4 regions of the Kosakonia radicincitans DSM 16656 genome follow, and region 1 is predicted to be linked to each of the others. Evidence: predicted binding sites of a transcription regulator. Region 1 holds the regulator's gene; each other region holds the start of a gene.

Region 1 (3,157 bases):
AAACGGACCGTACAACCCTGGATCTGTTCGCGAATGAGCGTCGCCCGGGACGGCCGAAGACGAATCCGCTCTCGCGTGATGAACAGTTACGCATCAACAAACGCAATCAATTAAAACGCGATAAAGTTCGTGGGCTTAAACGCGTCGAGCTAAAACTGAATGTTGAAGCCGTTGATGCATTAAACGAACTTGCCGATGCGCGCGACATGAGCCGCAGCGAACTTATCGAAGAGATGCTGCTGGCACAGCTGAGCGCATTGCGCGGAAAGTAATTACTCCGAATCACCTCTCTTATTTCTACGTTTTCATGTGTCATACAGTGCACTCCGCGGCGATAGCTGTTTTCGCGCGCTTCTCTGTTCTGCTATGATTGCCCTTATCTGTGGGCGTAGCGCCACCATCATATTCATTAGGTTTCAAGAGGTTATTTTACTCATGGCAATTACAGGTATTTTCTTCGGCAGCGACACCGGCAACACCGAAAATATTGCGAAAATGATTCAGAGTCAGCTTGGTAAGGACGTTGCCGACGTACATGACATTGCCAAAAGCAGCAAAGAAGATATCGAAGGATATGACATTCTGCTGCTCGGCATTCCGACCTGGTATTATGGCGAAGCGCAGTGCGACTGGGATGATTTCTTCCCGACGCTGGAAGACATTGATTTTAATGGTAAGTTAGTTGCGCTGTTTGGCTGCGGCGATCAGGAAGACTATGCAGAATATTTCTGTGATGCGCTGGGTACGATCCGCGATATTATTGAGCCGCGCGGCGCGACCATCGTGGGCCACTGGCCGACTGCAGGCTACCATTTCGAAGCCTCTAAAGGTCTGGTGGATGACGACCATTTTGTTGGTCTGGCCATTGACGAAGATCGCCAGCCAGAACTGACCGCAGAACGCGTGCAAAAATGGGTTAAGCAAGTTCGCGAAGAGCTGCATCTTGATGACATCATCAACGCCTGATTTTACGGCGTAATCTGTGGGTTACGTGGTATTAATAGGTAAAAGCAATGGAAATAATTGCTACAAATTTTTAACTTTTTTCTCCATCGCTGTACAATAAGCCCTGCTAAAGTGGTGTCATAAAGCACAGGAGTTGCTGGTGACACCACGTTTTAAAAGCTTACTTTACTTGAGGACTTGCAGTTTTCATTTAGCCATGGCAGTTCTATAATGAGACGCATTATCCCAGGTGCATTCCTTCTAACTTCCATTGAGGAAGTGAATCGTATAGCAACAGGACAGATTCCGCATGACTGACAACAATACCGCATTAAAGAAGGCTGGCCTGAAAGTCACGCTTCCTCGGTTAAAAATCCTGGAAGTACTTCAGGAACCGGATAACCATCATGTCAGTGCGGAAGATTTATATAAACGACTGATCGACATGGGCGAAGAGATCGGGCTGGCGACAGTATACCGTGTACTGAACCAGTTTGATGACGCCGGCATTGTGACCCGTCATAACTTCGAAGGCGGGAAATCCGTTTTTGAACTGACTCAGCAGCATCACCACGATCACCTGATTTGCCTCGACTGCGGCAAAGTGATCGAATTCAGTGATGATTCCATCGAAGCGCGCCAGCGCGAAATCGCCGCGAAACACGGTATTCGTCTGACGAACCATAGTCTTTACCTGTACGGTCACTGCGCCGAGGGTGACTGCCGCGAAGATGAACACGCGCACGACGCGAAATAATCCCTTTTCATACTCAAGCCAGCCTTCGGGTTGGCTTTTTTTTTGCCCTTCAAAAACAAAAATGCCCGGCAGGTTTGCGCTGCCGGGCAGGTTACTTCAGCAATAATTACGCTTTCACGCTATCCACACGGCTGAAACGTTTACCGTCCGGGCTGGCGGTACGGATCTGCACTTCCCCGCTCACCTGAGGACGCGCTTTATTATCGTAGCGCAGCCAGTTTTTACCGCCGTCCGTAGAATATTCCACGACCATTCCCGGGAAGCTGGTATTGGCTTCCAGCTTGCCGCCAACCACGCGCGCGCCCGGTACAGGCAGACGGTAGTTGATGCCTGCTTTGTCCAGTTTTGCCAGTTCACGATGGCCTAACAGATTTGCAAAGCGGCTCCAGTCTTTATCCAGCGCTTTTACATCGACCAGATGAGTTTCACCGCCTTTGTACTCGCGCCCGGCCTGATAATCCTGTTCCCAACCGGCGCGGTGCCAGGCACGCTCTGCGACCGCAATCATGCGTGGATAAATCATGTATTCCATCTGGTTGTCGGTACGCACCACTTCACTCCACAGCTGAGCAGAAAGACCATAGGCTCCAGGCCACGGTTTATCCGATTTCGCGCTGAATGGATTGCCGTCACGATCCAGTGAAGTTTCAGCATTTTGCGGCATGTTATCCGGCGCAAAGCTGAAGATCTTGCGCTCATCGCTAAAGCGCGTGCCCCAGTAGTAGCCGCTTTCCGCCGGATGGACTTCGTTCGGGAAGTCGAGGTAAACATAGTCCGGGTTCGAGACAATGACGCGGAACCCTTTGTTCGCCCAGTCATTTACTGAATCGAAACCGCCCCAATAGAGCGTATCCCAGAAGTTAACATTGACGTGATCGGTGGCAAACTCAGCGGCATTTTTGGCATCTTTCAGGCCATCCTGCCACGCCTGCATGGTACCGATACCGTGCGCTTTCACCAGCTTGCTGACCTCAATACCAAAGTAGCTGGAAAGATGCTCAACATCTGCAACTTTACCCTCTTTAACCATAGTCTGGCAGACCTGAGATTTTGCCCACGGTTTGTCCTGCTTGCTCTGATCGATGATACCTTTGCCCGCTTCCGGTTTTTTCTGGTCGGTATAACCCGCCCCCAGATAGATGTTTTTCGCTTCGTCACCGCCAAAATGCCAGGTGTTCAGCGGTACACCCGCTTCTTTGTGCATTTGCTGGATTTCGCCAATCACTTTATCGACGAAATTGCGCGACGAATCGAGGCAAGGGTTCAGATAGCCAGTGCGGTTATAGAACTGTACCCCGGTGGTATTAGAGGTGTCCGTCGGATCCAGCAAACGGTACTGATTCGCCTCTTTCTCTTTACCCTCTTTCATCAGGCGCTCATAGCGCGCTTCCATTGAGATCACGGCTGCACGGGCGTGTGCCGGCATATCAATTTCCGGGATCACTTCAATCTGGC
Region 2 (3,157 bases), 830 kb from region 1:
GCCGACGACTTCATAATCTTCACGCCCGGCGAGGGTTGCAGAGAGCGTACTTTTCCCGGAACCGTTCGGCCCCATGATGGCATGCACTTCACCAGGACGAACGTCCAGACTCAAACCGCGCAGGATTGCTTTATCTTCAACGCTTACCTGCAAATCTTTGATACTTAACATTTATTATCCTTTAATTCTTAACCGACGCTGTGTTCAAGGCTGATAGCCAGCAGTTTTTGCGCTTCAACGGCAAATTCCAGCGGCAACTCGGAGAAGACGTCTTTACAGAAACCGTTAACAATCATTGAGATAGCATCATCCTCGCTGATACCGCGTTGCAGGCAATAGAACAGTTGATCTTCACCAATGCGCGAGGTTGTGGCTTCGTGTTCAAGCTGGGCGCTGTTATTGCGGCATTCAACATACGGGAAGGTATGCGCACCGCAGTCCGGGCCGATCAGCATCGAATCGCACTGGGTAAAGTTGCGGGCATTCGTCGCTGTCGGCATGATTTTCACCAGCCCGCGATAGCTGTTCTGGCTATGCCCGGCCGAGATCCCTTTCGAAATAATGGTCGATTTGGTGTTCTTGCCGATGTGGATCATCTTGGTGCCGGTATCGGCCTGCTGATGCCCGCTGGTCAGCGCCACGGAGAAGAACTCGCCAATGGAGTTATCGCCGCGCAGAATGCAGCTCGGATATTTCCACGTAATGGCCGAACCGGTTTCTGACTGCGTCCACGACATCTTGCTGTTTTCGCCTTCGCACAGCGCGCGCTTGGTGACGAAGTTAAGAATGCCGCCAGTGTTGTTGTCGCCGGGGAACCAGTTCTGCACGGTGGAGTATTTCACTTCGGCATCTTTGTGGATGATCACTTCCACCACTGCCGCGTGGAGCTGGTAGCTGTCGCGCACCGGCGCGGAGCAACCTTCGATATAGCTGACGTAACTGCCTTCATCGGCCACCAGAATAGTGCGTTCGAACTGGCCGGTTTTCTCCGCATTGATACGGAAATAGGTGGACAGCTCCATCGGGCAACGCACGCCTTTCGGGATATAAATGAACGTGCCATCGGAGGCGACAGCAGCATTCAGCGCGGCGAAGAAGTTATCGTTCGACGGCACAACTGTGCCGAGGTATTTTTTCACCAGCTCCGGATGATCGTGGATAGCCTCACCGAACGAGCAGAAAATAATGCCCTGCTCCGACAGTTTCTCGCGGTAAGTGGTGGCAACGGAAACCGAGTCGAAAATGGCGTCTACCGCCACTTCTTTCCCTTCACGCACGGGTACGCCCAGCTGGTTAAACGCGGCTTCCACTTCATCGGTCAGATAGGCATTCGCGCCCGTCTGTTGCACTGCACCCGGCTGCGAGGCGCAAGTGTCATCGCAATTACCGCAGGACGGGGCCGAATAGTAGCTGTAGTCCTGATAGTTCAGCTTGTCATAGTGCGCTTTCAGCCAGTGCGGTTCTTCCATTTCAAGCCAGGCGCGAAAGGCATTCAGGCGGAACTCCAGCATCCACTCCGGCTCGTTACGTTTCGCCGAGATCGCCCGCACGACATCTTCATTGATGCCTTTCGCCAGCTCATCGGTGGTTAATTGCGTGAAGAACCCCTCTTTATAATTGAGGTTACCGGTCCAGATTTTGACATCGTCAGTTGCTTCAGTATTACGAGACATAGTACCGCCTATACCCCAAAGCTTTCGCCACAGCCGCATTCATGCTGGGCTTTCGGGTTATGAAATTTGAAGATCTGATTTAACCCTTCACGTACATAATCCACTTCCGTGCCGTCAATAAAGGGCATCGCCTGAAGCGGAACGTAAAGGCGCGCGCCTTCGGATTCGTACAGCAAATCGTCAGCATTCGGTTCCGTCACCGTATCCAGCACATAACCAAAGCCCGCGCAGCCGGTCTGCTTAATGCCGAGCCGCACGCCCAGCACGCCGGCCTGTTTGCTGGCCAGCGTACGAATATGTTCAGCAGCGGCAGGCGTCATGGTCAGCCCGCGCCACGCAAAATCTTCCGGATTAAATGATTCCATCGCATTACCTCACATCACCAGATTCGAAGGGCTTGATGCTATGTTAGTGATAATAATTCTCACTTCAACCTCTTTCCCGCAGGGTTATTCCCCCGGTAGCCCCTTTTTTGGCTGTTGCTATAAGCATAGACGTTGCTGAAAGGCATTACAGATAAGTGAAAAATTGTTTAATAAATTGATAAATAATGACTTTAAATAGCCAGCCGCAGACAGTCCGGTGAAAAAGATAAGATGTATAGGCAATACCTATTTTTGAGATAGGATCGAAAAAAAAGTCGCATTAAAAACGTAGCGGATTATCAAAAAGTTATCGGCATCACCGAACTGACGCACAGGCTCCACTTTCCCCTTTCATCTTCGACAATCGCCATAAAATCCATAGTGGTATGAACATAAATCGCGATGGAAGAGACGGCACCATTTCCGGGAACGCATTGCTCACGGCTTAAGACGTTTCTCTGCAATTAGGATTTTCTCAGCCGACGTGGCGAAAATATCTCCTGTAAGATATCGCCTGGTTTAAATCCGGGCAGCGCCCTGCAAACATGGAGAGAGTTAATGAAGGCAACGATGTCATATTTAGATACTGGTTCAGGATTTCCCGTTTTACTCGGCCACAGTTATCTGTTCGATAAATCGATGTGGTCACCGCAGATTGAAGCTCTGGCTAAACAGTTTCGCGTGATAGCGCCGGATTTATGGGGCCACGGCGATTCTCCCGCCCTGCCCGCATCAACAACGTCGCTGGCGGATCTGGCCGCCGATCATCTGGCGCTGATGGATGCGTTGCAGATTGAGGAGTTCGCGGTGATGGGGTTGTCCGTTGGCGGCATGTGGGGAGCCGAACTGGCCGCTGCCGCGCCGCAGCGGGTAAAAGCGTTAATGCTGTTTGATACTTTTATCGGTGATGAAACCAGTGAAGCGCGCGAGCGCTACTTTGGCATGCTCAACGCCATTGACACCGCCGGTTTCATTCCGCCCGCTATGCTGGATTACATTGTCGGGCAATTTTATTCGCAGCATGCCGCACCGGCGGATGTCCAGCGGCTCACCGCGTATCTCTCTTCACTCACAGCGGAACAACTGCGCGGCAGTATCGTTCCGCTCGGTAAACAGATT
Region 3 (3,157 bases), 1.8 Mb from region 1:
TTTCACCAGTTCACGGTCAATGGCGCGTAGGGAATCGAGGTAATTGTCTTTAACCACCGCGGCTTTCACCTGGTTCAGGATCCCGGCATTGCGTACCTGAGGCTCTTTACGCTCCGGCGGATAACCTTCCCCTTTACGACCGGTAAAGGCTTTCTCAAAAATAAAGCGCACGTTCAGTTCCGCGCCCCAGCCAAAACCTTTCGCAAACGGCAGCGATAACGCATTACCGTTGTTGATCTGGGCAAACAGAAACGCATCCGCTGGATCAATACAGTAGCCGCACACCACGCCCGGATGAATGTTCAGCGACATCAGCGCACCCTGCCCGGTACCGCAGCCGGTGACGACAAAATCCACGGCTTTCGCGTTCAGCAGAATACTCGCCATAATACCCAGGTGGATGTAGGTCAGATGATGGTCATTCTCGTCGCTCATGCCGACGTTAAACACCGGAAAATCTTTTTCATCGGCAACGGCTTTCAGCTCTTTCAGAATGATGGCGTTTTTAGCCGCCTGACTGTTTTCCATCATCAGTGCAATTTTCATTTTTGATCTCCTGTGAACATGCTTCAGATAGCAAAGGTTGGATAAACCATACTATCTGCCAAACATACTTTCAAATTTAATGAAAAATGGTTTTAAAAATCAAAAGCGGGTTCACAGTTTTGCATCACTCCCCCGTCGTTTCACCGTCGCGATTAGTAGTGCCAGTTCCACGGGTTATTCTGCCGATTGCCCTCCGATCCGCACGTTAAGATGAGAACATGCCAAAATGAATCAGAGTGATTTCATGAAGAAAATTTTTGTTGCCGCCTCGCTGCTCCTGCTTGCTGGCTGTACCCTCACCAAAGAGGCGGAAGTCAGCAGTGTCGATACCACCAGTGGACTGGTGCGTCTGAGCTATAACCGGTCGATGATGCAAACCGCGAATTACGACCAATACACCGCTCAAGGAACGGCTAACAAACAGTGCCAGCAGATGGGTTATGCTACAGCAGTGCCTTTCGGCCAACCGATCGAAACGTGTAGCCTGATCAGCGGTTCGGTTTGCATGAATACAAAAGTCACTATTCAATATCAGTGCCGCGGCATGGCCTTTTCCCATACCACGGGCAGTTGGTAATTGCCGGGCCAGCAATCATGCTGGCCTGCACATTTATTAATAATCAAAACAATTCTCATTTATTTAATTAACCGCTGCAATGCGTGTTATTCTCATTCACTTCGTGAATAAATGTTTTTTCATTTAACCTTTTGCAAATAATTAAATAACAAATTATAGTGGCCGCTCCACTATTCTATTTTTATATTTTCCGGAGCCGCGCCATGTTAAAAGCAGAGATGATTGAAAAACTAAATGAGCAAATGAATCTGGAACTGTTTTCTTCCCTGCTTTATCAGCAGATGAGCGCATGGTGCAGCTACCACAGCTTTGAAGGCGCCGCTGCTTTCCTGCGCCGCCACGCGCAGGAAGAGATGACGCATATGCAGCGTCTGTTTGATTACCTTACGGATACCGGCAGCCTGCCGCGCATCAATACTATCGAGTCGCCGGTTGCTGATTATGCCTCGCTGGATGTGCTGTTTCGCGCCACTTACGAACATGAACAACTGATCACGCAGAAAATTAATGAACTGGCGCACGTTGCTATGACCTCTCAGGATTATCCAACCTTTAATTTCCTGCAATGGTATGTTGCCGAACAGCACGAAGAAGAGAAATTGTTTAAATCTGTTATCGATAAATTAACGCTGGCGGGTAAAAGCGGCGAAGGTTTGTATTTCATCGATAAAGAACTGGCGACGCTGGATACGCAGAACTAATTACGCAGGCGGTAAATAATACTCTTTACCGCCGTTTTTATTAATGTTTGCAGATTTTACTTTCGTGAGTGGAAAACCCCTCTTCAGCCGGAATGAATTTTCCGCGCTCCGCTAAAAAGGTCACTAATTCCGCCGCCGTCATTCCCTCTGCTGAGCAAGTATGAAAACGCGCCGTTTCCCCAAAGCGGGCCGTAATGGCCGCAGCGAGACTCTCTGTGGTGTAATGTTCGCCTGATGCAATCATCATATTCAGTACTTCATGACCATGTATTGATGCCATAAATCCTCCTCACAAAAGGTGCATCATAAACACAACATTATCTGTAGATGTTGCGTTAAGACAGGTTTACATGCATCTGGTCCAGCACCAGTCCTGCTTATTTACAGCCTGACAGCAGTAGCGATAGTTTTCCGTTTCCAGCGCGATGCCATGATCGAAAAAGAGATCGGTTAACTACTCACCGTTTTCGATGCTCCACTCATCTTCCTTTAACCCCTTGGGCAAAATTTCACCATCAGTATTCGTTTGTACAGATGGCTCAAAAAATACCGTAAATGTATCGTTACACTCTATGTAACGGTCGTTTGACGAAACTACTGAATTATCTTAATCTGCGCCGCAGTTTAGGCTGGTAGTGTGTTTTGTTGCAGAGGAAAGCGTGAAGAATCGAACACTTGGGAGTGTTTTTATCGTCGCCGGTACCACGATCGGCGCAGGGATGTTGGCAATGCCGCTGGCAGCAGCTGGCGTTGGGTTTGCCACCACTTTCGGGTTACTTATCGCGCTATGGGCGGTGATGTGTTACACCGCCCTGCTCTTGCTGGAGGTTTATCAGCATGTTCCTGCCGATACCGGTCTGGGCTCGCTGGCGAGGCGTTATCTTGGGCGCTATGGGCAGTGGATAACAGGTTTCAGTATGATGTTCTTAATGTACGCGCTGACCGCAGCGTACATCAGCGGCGCAGGAGAGTTGCTGGCGTCCAGCATCAGCCAGTGGTTTAACGTTGCGCTTTCGCCAGTCGCCGGTGTGCTGCTGTTCACTCTTGTTGCCGGTGGTGTCGTATGCGCTGGTACTTCGCTTGTCGATCTGTTTAACCGCTTTCTTTTCAGCGCCAAACTCCTGTTCCTCGTGGTGATGCTGGCGCTGTTAATGCCGCACGTCCACCAGGCGAATTTGCTGACCATGCCGCTGGAAAAAGGACTGGCGCTATCGGCAATTCCGGTGATCTTCACCTCGTTTGGTTTTCACGGTAGCGTACCGAGCATTGTCAGTTATATGGGCGGCGATATCCGCAAATTGCGCAAGATATTTATCATCGGCAGCGCCATTCC
Region 4 (3,157 bases), 470 kb from region 1:
ATCGGTGATGCGCGTGGATCAGCCGGTTTGCGTTCAGTTCTGATTTGAAGCCCCTCTCCCGCAGGAGAGGGGTAAATCACTTACAGCACAACACCCGCAAAAGCGGCGGAGAGCAGACTCACCAGCGTTGCCCCGTAGACCAGGCGCAGGCCAAAGCGGGAGACGGAATTGCCTTGCTGCTCATTCAGCCCCTTAATGGCGCCTGCGACGATGCCAATTGAGGCAAAGTTGGCAAATGACACCAGAAACACTGACAAAATTCCCAATCCGCGCGGCGTCATCTGTGCGGCGATTTTTTGCAGTTCGATCATCGCCACAAACTCATTAGCGACCAGCTTGGTGGCCATGATGCCGCCAGCCTGCAGCGCATCGCTGAGCGGAATGCCAATCAGCCAGGCCAGCGGATAGAAAACATAGCCGAGAATTTGCTGGAAACTGATACCGAATAGCGCAGAGAAGAGGGCGTTGACGGCGCTAATCAGGGCGATAAAACCGATCAGCATTGCCAGAATAATCATTGCTACTTTGAAACCAGCCAGAATATATTCGCCGAGCATCTCAAAGAAACTTTGCGATTCGTGGAGTTTTTCCAGCTTAATTTCCGGTTCCGCTTCCGGGCGCGTGGGATTAATGATCGACAGGACAATAAAGGTGCTGAACATATTCAGGATCAGCGCGGCGACCACATATTTCGCATCCAGCATGGTCATATAGGCGCCGACGATCGACAGCGAAACCGTCGACATTGCCGTGGCGGCCATGGTAAACAGGCGACGTGAAGAGAGGTCGGCAAGTATCCCTTTGTAGGCAATGAAATTTTCGGACTGACCCAGAATCAGCGAACTGACGGCGTTAAAGGATTCCAGCTTGCCCATACCATTGAGTTTCGACAGCAGGGTGCCGATCAGACGAATGAAAACAGGCAGGATCCGCCAGTGTTGCAAAATGCCGATCAACGCTGAAATAAAAACGATGGGACACAGCACGCCAAGGAAAATAAATGCCAGCCCTTTTTCGCTCATGCCGCCGAAAACAAAACCCGTGCCTTCACCGGCAAATTTCAGCAGCACTTCGAAGAAACCGGAAACATATTTAATCAGCGTTAATCCGCTTTGCGCGTGCAGGAAGAACCAGGCCAGCGCCATTTCGATGACGATCAATTGCAGAATAAAGCGAAAACGTATTTGCCGCCGGTCGAAACTTACCAGCCAGGCGAGTGCGAGGATCACCGCCAGCGCCAGCAGAAAGTGTAGGAAGTTAATCATATCTCTAATTTTGCAGGTGAATGGGGGAGTATTTAGCCATAGCCGCGAGATGCGGTAAACATAAAGTTAATGCTTTGTAAGCTAAGTTATCGCTTTATTTCAACTACTTCTGCATAAGGGCCGCTTCGCCTGGGGTAGCCTGCCAGCCGTTTACATTCAGTTATTATTCTTGTCATATTTCGCTTGAGTTTCTCGTTAGCGTAATGATAATCACTATCAATGCAATTTGCTTTTCTTTGCAACCGTTGACTGCACATGACACCAGGGGCGTTCTCCATGTTTGTTCCATTTCTTATTATGTTGCGTGAAGGCCTCGAAGCGGCGCTGATCGTCAGTCTGATTGCCAGCTACCTGAAACGCACCCAGCGCGGACGCTGGATCGGGGTGATGTGGATTGGCGTTTTCCTCGCCGCCGCGCTCTGTCTGGGGCTGGGGATTGCCATCAACGAAACTACCGGCGAGTTTCCGCAAAAAGAGCAGGAGCTGTTTGAGGGGATTGTTGCGGTGATTGCCGTGGTGATCCTCACCTGGATGGTGTTCTGGATGCGCAGAGTGTCGCGCAACGTCAAAGTGCAGCTTGAGCAGGCGGTGGATAACGCGCTGGCGCGCAGTAATCATCACGGCTGGGCGCTGATTTTGATGGTTTTTTTCGCCGTCGCGCGTGAAGGGCTGGAATCGGTATTCTTTCTGCTGGCGGCATTCCAGCAGGATCTCGGTATCTGGCCGCCGCTTGGCGCAATACTTGGGCTGGCAACGGCCGTGGTGCTGGGCTTTCTGCTCTACTGGGGCGGGATCCGCCTTAATCTCGGCGCATTTTTCAAATGGACCAGCCTGTTTATCCTGCTGGTGGCCGCCGGTCTGGCCGCGGGCGCTATCCGCGCTTTCCATGAAGCCGGTTTGTGGAATCAATTCCAGGATGTGGCTTTCGATTTAAGCAACGTGCTTACCACGCATTCGCTGACGGGTACCTTGCTGGAAGGCATTTTTGGTTATCAGGAAGCACCGAGCGTGAGCGAAGTCTTTGTCTACTTTGCCTACCTGATTCCGGTGCTGGTGCTATTTGTTTTGCCTCCACGCTCAAGAGCGCAGCCTTCGCAGGCGGCTTCCTGAGGATATGCACAGCTTCGTAGTTACAACATACTTATTTAAGGGAAGGGTCATGGCTATTCATTTTCGTCGTAGTGCTTTGCAGGTAGGGATCGCGGCGCTGATGTCTTGCGCTTTCGGGGTACAGGCTGCGGATGTTCCGCAGGTGAAGGTCACGGTAACGGACAAGCAGTGTGAGCCGATGAACCTGACCGTTAACGCGGGCAAAACGCAGTTCATTATCATCAACCACAGCCAGAAAGCGCTGGAATGGGAGATTCTCAAAGGCGTGATGGTGGTGGAAGAGCGTGAAAACATCGCGCCGGGATTCAGCCAGAAGCTGACCGCCAATCTGCAACCTGGCGAATATGATATGACCTGCGGCCTGCTCACCAACCCGAAAGGGAAACTGGTGGTCAAAGGCTCGGCAACTGCGGATGCGGCAAAAGACGATGCATTGTTGAGCCTGAGCGGGGCCATTACTGATTATAAAGCCTATGTCGTGGCGGAAACCGCGCAACTGGTCTCCGGCACGAAAGCCTTTACCGATGCAGTAAAAGCCGGGGATATTGAAAAAGCGAAAGCGCTGTATGCGCCAACTCGCCAGCACTATGAACGTATCGAACCGATTGCTGAACTCTTCTCCGATCTGGATGGCAGGATTGATGCCCGTGAAGATGATTACGAGCACAAAGCGGAAGATCCGAAGTTCACCGGTTTCCACCGCCTGGAAAAAGCCCTGTTTGGCGATAACAGCACCAAAGAGATGGGCAAATATGCCGATCAGCTCAACAGCGATGTGCTGG

Evidence for each region. Region 1 encodes Fur, which represses iron uptake genes when iron is present. Its sites were predicted from a motif close to ATAATAATGAGAACNACTATCAA; they were not measured.
Region 2: sufA (Fe-S cluster assembly scaffold SufA) is a predicted target of Fur. The motif match lies at 2,079-2,101, and genes of this name have one in related genera.
Region 3: ftnA (non-heme ferritin) is a predicted target of Fur. The motif match lies at 1,160-1,182, and genes of this name have one in related genera.
Region 4: efeU (iron uptake transporter permease EfeU) is a predicted target of Fur. The motif match lies at 1,463-1,485, and genes of this name have one in related genera.

The regions. Positions count from the first base shown of each region.
Region 1 covers NZ_CP018016.1:3,979,848-3,983,004, forward strand. The annotation lists gene ybfE (LexA regulated protein) at 1-272, shown strand, start outside; gene fldA (flavodoxin FldA) at 436-966, shown strand; gene fur (ferric iron uptake transcriptional regulator) at 1,256-1,702, shown strand; gene Y71_RS19210 (beta-N-acetylhexosaminidase) at 1,809-3,157, opposite strand, start outside.
Region 2 covers NZ_CP018016.1:3,144,909-3,148,065, forward strand. The annotation lists gene sufC (Fe-S cluster assembly ATPase SufC) at 1-171, opposite strand, end outside; gene sufB (Fe-S cluster assembly protein SufB) at 189-1,673, opposite strand; gene sufA (Fe-S cluster assembly scaffold SufA) at 1,682-2,038, opposite strand; gene Y71_RS15050 (alpha/beta fold hydrolase) at 2,597-3,157, shown strand, end outside.
Region 3 covers NZ_CP018016.1:2,142,296-2,145,452, reverse strand. The annotation lists gene Y71_RS10505 (RpiB/LacA/LacB family sugar-phosphate isomerase) at 1-546, opposite strand, end outside; gene yecR (YecR family lipoprotein) at 791-1,123, shown strand; gene ftnA (non-heme ferritin) at 1,327-1,824, shown strand; gene Y71_RS10490 (YecH family metal-binding protein) at 1,865-2,104, opposite strand; gene tyrP (tyrosine transporter TyrP) at 2,484-3,157, shown strand, end outside.
Region 4 covers NZ_CP018016.1:3,506,613-3,509,769, reverse strand. The annotation lists gene Y71_RS16965 (DUF3574 domain-containing protein) at 1-43, shown strand, start outside; gene Y71_RS16960 (NupC/NupG family nucleoside CNT transporter) at 81-1,265, opposite strand; gene efeU (iron uptake transporter permease EfeU) at 1,542-2,375, shown strand; gene efeO (iron uptake system protein EfeO) at 2,425-3,157, shown strand, end outside.